Actinomadura luzonensis: one gene and its partner. The protein of the gene in region 2 interacts with the protein of the main gene of each other region in a pairwise test. Links are inferred from orthologs where the notes say so. Each region holds a gene or a part of one and is shown on either strand. Other genes may lie near its edges. The genes, in order: ftsZ and rlmN.

Region 1 (3,199 bases), on a different replicon or contig from region 2:
GCCGGCCATCGCTACGTCGTCCTCCTGCTCATGGTCGCCCTCGCTCGGGCCCGGCGCCGGGCGCCGAGGCGGTAGCCGTAACCCCCTCGGACCCTCCGCCGAATTCGACCTCTACCTGATCATGGGCCTGAAGACCCACTTGAGGGGACATTACCTGACGAAGGGCTTGCGACGACCGAGCAACGCCGTACCGACGCGCACGTGTGTCGCCCCGTACGCGATCGCCTCGGCCAGGTCGCCGCTCATGCCGGCCGAGACCATCGTGGCGCGGGGATGCTGCTCCTGCACCCGCGTGGCGACCTCGCGCAGCCGTTCGAACGCCTTGGCCGGCTCCTCGCCGAGCGGCGCGACCGCCATGACGCCGCCCAGCCACACGCCCTCGGCGAGGGCGACCTCGTCGGCGAGCGCCGGCACGTCGGCCGGGAGCGCGCCGCCCCTGGCCGGGTCCTCGTCGAGGGCGACCTGGATGAGGCAGCCGACGTCGCGGCCCTGGCGGACAGCCTCGCGACTGATCGCCTCCACCAGCCGGAGCCGGTCGACGGAGTGGACCACGTCCGCGTAGCCGACCACCGAGCGGACCTTGTTGGTCTGGAGCTGGCCGACGAAGTGCCAGGTCAGCGGGAGCCCGGCCAGCTCGGCGGCCTTCGGGGCGGCCTCCTGGTCGCGGTTCTCGCCGACGTCGCGCACGCCCAGCCCGGACAGGATCCTGACGTCCTCGGCGGGGCGGGTCTTGGTGACGGCGATCAGCGTGACCTCGCCGCGGTCGCGGCCCACCGCGCGGCAGGCCGCCGCGATGCGCGCCTCGACCTCGGCGAGACCGGCCGCGATCTCGTCCCTTCTCACGTGAGTCTTCCTCTCGATAGCGGCGTCGGCGCACCCTGTTCGCCCGCGCGCACATGACGGCGCCGCTCCCGTGGTCCCGGGGAGCGGCGTGGGGCGTCCGCGCTACTTGAGGAAGTCAGGGACGTCGAGCTCCTCTTCCTGCTCCTCGAAGATCACCCGGGGACGTTTGGCGGGCTCCGACATGCGGGAGGTGATGGGCGTGGGCGGGTTGGCGGGCTCGGGCGCGGGCCGCGGGATCGAGACGGGGCCGGAGGGCTCGTCGGCGGGCGCCTCGTCGACCGGCTCGGCCACCGCCTGCACCGGCTCCACCGGTCGCACCGGCTCCGGCCTCGGCTCCGGGCGCGGCTCCGGCCTGAACTCCGCCCGCGGCTCGGGACGGGCCTCGGGACGGGGCTCCGCGCGCAGCTCGGGACGGGGCTCGGGACGCGGCTCGGCGCGGAAGTCCGGGCGCGGCTCGGGACGGGCCTCGGCGCGCGGCTCGGGACGGAAGTCCGCCCGCTGTTCGGGACGCCCCTCGGAGCGCAGCACGGGCGGCTCGGACTTGACGCTCGGCGAGGACACGCTCGGCCGGGCCGGCGAGGACACCGGGGCGGCGGGCGGCGGCGTGGCGGCGGCGCGCGCGGCGGGCCGCGGCAGCTCCTTGACGGCCGGTCCCGGCACGTCGTCGAAGCCGGCCGCGATCACCGTCACGCGCACCTCGTCGCCGAGGGCGTCGTCGATGACCGTGCCGAAGATGATGTTGGCGTCGGGCGCGGCGGCCATCGAGACGAGCTGGGCGGCCTCGTTGATCTCGAACAGGCCGAGGTCGGAGCCGCCCGCGATGGACAGCAGGACGCCGTGGGCGCCGTCGATGCTGGCCTCCAGCAGCGGGCTGGAGACCGCCATCTCGGCCGCCGCCACCGAGCGGTCGTCGCCGCGGGCGTGGCCGATGCCCATGAGCGCCGAGCCCGCGCCGGACATGACCGACTTGACGTCGGCGAAGTCCAGGTTGATCAGGCCGGGCGTGGTGATGAGGTCGGTGATGCCCTGCACACCGGACAGCAGCACCTGGTCGGCCGCCTTGAAGGCGTCCAGGACGCTGACCTGCCGGTCGGAGATCGACAGCAGCCGGTCGTTGGGGATGACGATCAGCGTGTCGACCTCGTCGCGCAGCGTCTCGATGCCCGCCTCGGCCTGCATGGCCCTGCGGCGTCCCTCGAAGCTGAACGGCCGGGTGACGACGCCGATGGTGAGCGCCCCCAGCGACCTGGCGATGTTGGCCACCACGGGGGCGCCGCCGGTGCCGGTGCCGCCGCCCTCGCCCGCCGTGACGAAGACCATGTCGGCCCCCTTGAGGACCTCCTCGATCTCCTCGCGGTGGTCCTCGGCGGCCTTGCGGCCGACGTCGGGGTTGGCGCCCGCGCCGAGTCCGCGCGTGAGCTCGCGGCCCACGTCGAGTTTCACGTCGGCGTCACTCATCAGCAGCGCCTGGGCGTCGGTGTTGATGGCGATGAACTCGACGCCCTTGAGTCCCTCCTCGATCATCCGGTTGACGGCGTTGACTCCGCCGCCGCCGATGCCGACGACCTTGATGACCGCGAGGTAGTTCTGCGGTGCTGCCACGACGAGGGGCCTTTCCGCTCGTTGACTTGCCATTTCGGTGCGGATCGTCTCCGCTTTTTGTCAGTTCGGGTAACTCTCAACCTCAGGTTGAGATTTAGATTTATGTCAACCTGAGGATTGATACGGACAGTAGGAGTTGCGCTCCGGGCGGGTCAACTAACCGCGCCGCAAGCGCGTCCGGCGTGTCGCGGGCTGTCCGATTCGCTCCGAAGTCGCGCCTGGTCGGGGCACTCCCAGGTCCGATCCCCGACTTTAGGCTCTCACGCCGCGACCCCCACCTCGCACAGGCTCGGCGATGCCGTTGCCGCGGAGTTGCCAGACCCTGACACTCTTGATCACTTCAGGGTGACCACGTCGGGCGAGCTGACGTCGTAGACGTTCGCCTTCTCCCGTTTGAGGAGCGCGGTCAGAATGCGGCCTTTCTCCTGCGGACGGTCGGGACCGCCCCATACGACCGTGCGGCCGTCGGACAGCTCCAGCGTCACGCCCTCCGCCGTGCCCGCCCGCACCTGGCGCACCTTGGGCGCGATCGCGTCCGGGACGGCCTGGATCACCTGGAGCGCGGCGACGGTGGCCGGGTCGCCGGCCGCCAGGTTGTCGACCCTGAGCACCGGCAGCAGGGGCGGCGCCGTGGGCCGCACCTCGATCACGACGCCGTGGCCGTCCACGATCGCCACCTTGTCGCCGGCCGGGACGGCCGCGACCGGCTCCCGCTCGACCACCTCGATGCGCAGCGTGCCCGGCCAGACGCGGT
Region 2 (3,305 bases):
GGCCCCAGCGGAAACGTCGCCGGCTCGTGATACCACTTGGCGGTGTGCCCGTGCCCCAGCCAGGTCACCGAGTGCCACGGATACTGCGCCAGCCACACCAGCAGCAGCGCCGCGTCCCGCGGGTCCTCGCGGGTGGCCACGGCCAGCTCGATCCTGGCGTACGCGCCGGGCTTGTCGATCCACTGCTCGACCGTCGGCATGCGTTGGCAGCTCATCCCCACGGTCGACAGCACCGCGAAGTCCCGCTTGCCGTGCGGCGGGCGCTCGGTGATGCCGACCGTCGGCAGCCGTTCGCCGCTGGCGTCCCAGTACCGCCCGGCCGGCCCCAGCACCCGGTCCAGGTGCCCCATCACGAACTGCTGGAACGACGGCCACGACCCCTCGCTGTGCCGCCACCGCCAGTACGACCTGGCATTGGCGATACGGGGTTCGAGCCCTTCCAGCGCCTCCGACAGCGCCCAGGCGAACGGCGACTCGCCCACCGCGTCGCGGGCGTAGCCGGGCATGCCGCGGCTCATGTCCGCCCAGCCGGGGATGACCGCCAGCAGGTCGTCGTCCTCGTAGATCGCGACGCCGTCGCCCTCCTCGAACCACAGCGCGGTGAGCTGCCCGAGCGGGCGGCGGCCCGCCGGGTCCAGCGTGTACGGGCGCGGCATCAGCGGCGGCAGACCGGAGTTGAGCCGCGCGAGGTCCACCACGGCGGGGGCGGGCCGGTGGTTGGCCAGCCAGACGGCGCCGTGGACGGTGCCGTCGGGCGAGCACAGGTAAGCTACCGAGGCGTCCTCGTCCCGCTCGACGACGAGCGTGCGGCTCCCGTACGGGTTGCCGACGGCGAGAACCACCTCGGCGCCACCCTCGCCGGACGCCGACCGAAAAATCGCCATACGTGAGCACTGTAGATCCGGCGGAGACCAGGATGCGAGCCGTACGCCGACCAGGAATGCCGCCTCCGCCCCCGACGTTGATTACCCTGGTCCCATACCCCGAGCAAAGGCAGTAACGTGTCCCAGCCACCAGGTCAGCTCACCTTCGTCGCGCCGCGACGGGCCAAGCCCGCCCGGCACCTGGCCGACCTGCCGATGCCCGAGCGGCGGGCCGCGGTCACGGAGCTGGGCGAGAAGGCCTTCCGCGCCGACCAGCTCTCGCGCCACTACTTCGAGCGGCTGACGACGGACGTCGCGGCGATGACCGACCTGCCGGCCGCCGCCCGCGAGAAGCTGTCGGCGCTGCTGCCGACCCTGCTGACCCCGGTCAAGGAGCTGACCACCGACGGCGGCACGACGCGCAAGACGCTCTGGCGGCTGTTCGACGGGGCGCTGGTCGAGTCGGTGCTCATGCGCTACCCCGACCGGGTCACGATGTGCGTGTCCTCGCAGGCCGGCTGCGGCATGAACTGCCCGTTCTGCGCCACCGGCCAGGCGGGCCTGACCCGCAACATGTCCACCGCCGAGATCGTCGAGCAGGTCGTGGCGGGCGCGCGGGCGCTGGCGGCCGGCGAGGTGCCGGGCGGCCCGGGGCGGGTCAGCAACGTCGTGTTCATGGGCATGGGCGAGCCGCTGGCCAACTACAAGCAGGTCATCGGCGCGGTCCGGCGGCTGGTCGAGCCGGCCCCGCACGGGCTCGGCATCTCGGCGCGCGGCGTGACCGTCTCGACGGTCGGCCTGGTCCCGGCCATCGGCAAGCTCGCCGACGAGGGGCTGCCGGTGACGCTGGCGCTGTCGCTGCACGCGCCCGACGACGAGCTGCGCGACACGCTGGTGCCGATCAACACCCGGTGGAAGGTGGCCGAGGTGCTGGAGGCCGCGTGGGCGTACGCGGCGCGGACCAAGCGGCGCGTCTCCATCGAGTACGCGCTGATCAAGGACGTCAACGACCAGGAGTGGCGGGCCGACCTGCTCGGCAAGCTGGTCAAGAACAAGCTGGTGCACGTCAACCTCATCCCGCTCAACCCGACGCCCGGCTCCAAGTGGACCGCCTCGCGGCCGGAGGACGAGCGGGCGTTCGTGCGGCGGCTGCAGTTCCACGGCGTGCCGGTGACCGTGCGCGACACGCGCGGCCGGGAGATCGACGGGGCCTGCGGGCAGCTCGCCGCCGCCGAGTGATCAGCTCCTGAGGCGCCGCCAGGCGTACCAGGCCAGCGCGAGCAGGCACCAGAAGAGGGAGATCGCGGCCAGCTCCGGGAAGCGGGCGAGCAGCTCGCCGTCGGTGGCCGCGCGGATCCACACCACCAGCGGCACCGTCAGCCAGTACGCCGGCGAGAGGCTGAGCAGCAGCATCAGCAGGAACCCGAACACCAGCCCCATGATCGACAGGGCCGGGGAGGGCACGACGGCGCGGCTGGTGAGCGCGCCCAGCGCGGTGCCGACGAGCGCCGCGAGGGCGTGCAGCGCCACCCCGGCGGCGAGCACGCCGGACGGCGGCCGCGCGCTCACGCCGAGCAGCAGCGAGGCGGCCAGACCGACGGCGGCGAGCACCGCGCAGGCCGCGAACGCCGCCACGAGGCCCGCCGCGAGCTCCCTGCCCCGGCCGCCCACGCTCACCGCCGACATCTCCCGCTGCTGGTCGGGCTCGGTGTCGAGCAGGCTCCGGGCGGCCCAGGCCAGGATGGGGATGATCAGGATGGCGGTGGTGGCCAGCACGTTGGCCTCCTCGCCGCGCGGGGCCCGGCTGCCGTGCAGGATCGCCAGCATGGCGAGGGTCAGCAGGAGGCTCTGGTAGACCCGGTGCGAGCGCACGTAGGCGGCCACGCGGAAGACGGCGAGGGCGGTCATCGGGTGCTCTCCTCGATCTCGCGGGCCCGGTAGCCCTCCTCGCGCACTCGGGCGAGGAAGCCGGGCAGCTCGTCGCCGGGCAGGGTGACGGCGACGGTCACCAGCTCGTTCCCGGTGGACGGCGGCGCCTGCGGCTCGTACAGGCGGCCGTCGGCGACCGCCAGGTGGCGGAGGCCCGGCAGCGCGCGCAGGCCGCCCTGGTGGTCGCTGACGACGACGATGCCGCCCCGGCCGGCCACCTCCGCGGCGATCTCCGGCAGCGCGGCCCTGGTCTCGGCGTCCAGCCCGGCGAAGGGCTCGTCCATGATGAGCAGCCCCGGGTCGGCCATGAGCGCCTGGGCGAGCCCCACCTTGTGCCCGCTGCCCTTCGACAGCTCGCTCAGCGGCGTCTCCAGCAGGTGCTCCATGAGCAGCCGTTCGGCCCATGGCTCCCACCGCGCCCCGCCGCGCATGCGCGAGACGTGCCGCAGGTAGGCCGCCACGGTGAACGGCTGGGCGGTGGGGAACCGGTCGGGCGCGAACCCGACGACCGCC

Evidence for each region.
Region 1: the proteins of rlmN (region 2) and ftsZ interact in binary tests that used the Escherichia coli proteins (3 or more experiments, as listed by UniProt). The link is inferred for Actinomadura luzonensis from one-to-one orthologs.

What each region holds. Positions count from the first base shown.
Region 1 is NZ_JAKRKC020000002.1:3,074,516-3,077,714, reverse strand. The notes cover bases 196-3,084. They hold ftsZ (cell division protein FtsZ), read right to left. Parts: upstream 2,446-3,084; coding sequence 946-2,445; downstream 196-945. Other genes in these bases: MF672_RS44650 (cell division protein FtsQ/DivIB), read right to left, coding at 2,781-3,084; MF672_RS44660 (YggS family pyridoxal phosphate-dependent enzyme), read right to left, coding at 196-843. In the rest of the region: MF672_RS44665 (cell division protein SepF), read right to left, coding at 1-9; more of MF672_RS44660, read right to left, coding at 151-195; more of MF672_RS44650, read right to left, coding at 3,085-3,199. UniProt on the Escherichia coli protein: Essential cell division protein that forms a contractile ring structure (Z ring) at the future cell division site. The regulation of the ring assembly controls the timing and the location of cell division.
Region 2 is NZ_JAKRKC020000003.1:656,701-660,005, reverse strand. Bases 57-3,051 are described here. They hold rlmN (dual-specificity RNA methyltransferase RlmN), read left to right. Parts: upstream 57-1,001; coding sequence 1,002-2,102; downstream 2,103-3,051. Other genes in these bases: MF672_RS48050 (ABC transporter ATP-binding protein), read right to left, coding at 2,768-3,051; MF672_RS48055 (hypothetical protein), read right to left, coding at 2,103-2,771; MF672_RS48065 (suppressor of fused domain protein), read right to left, coding at 57-884. Also shown: more of MF672_RS48065, read right to left, coding at 1-56; more of MF672_RS48050, read right to left, coding at 3,052-3,305.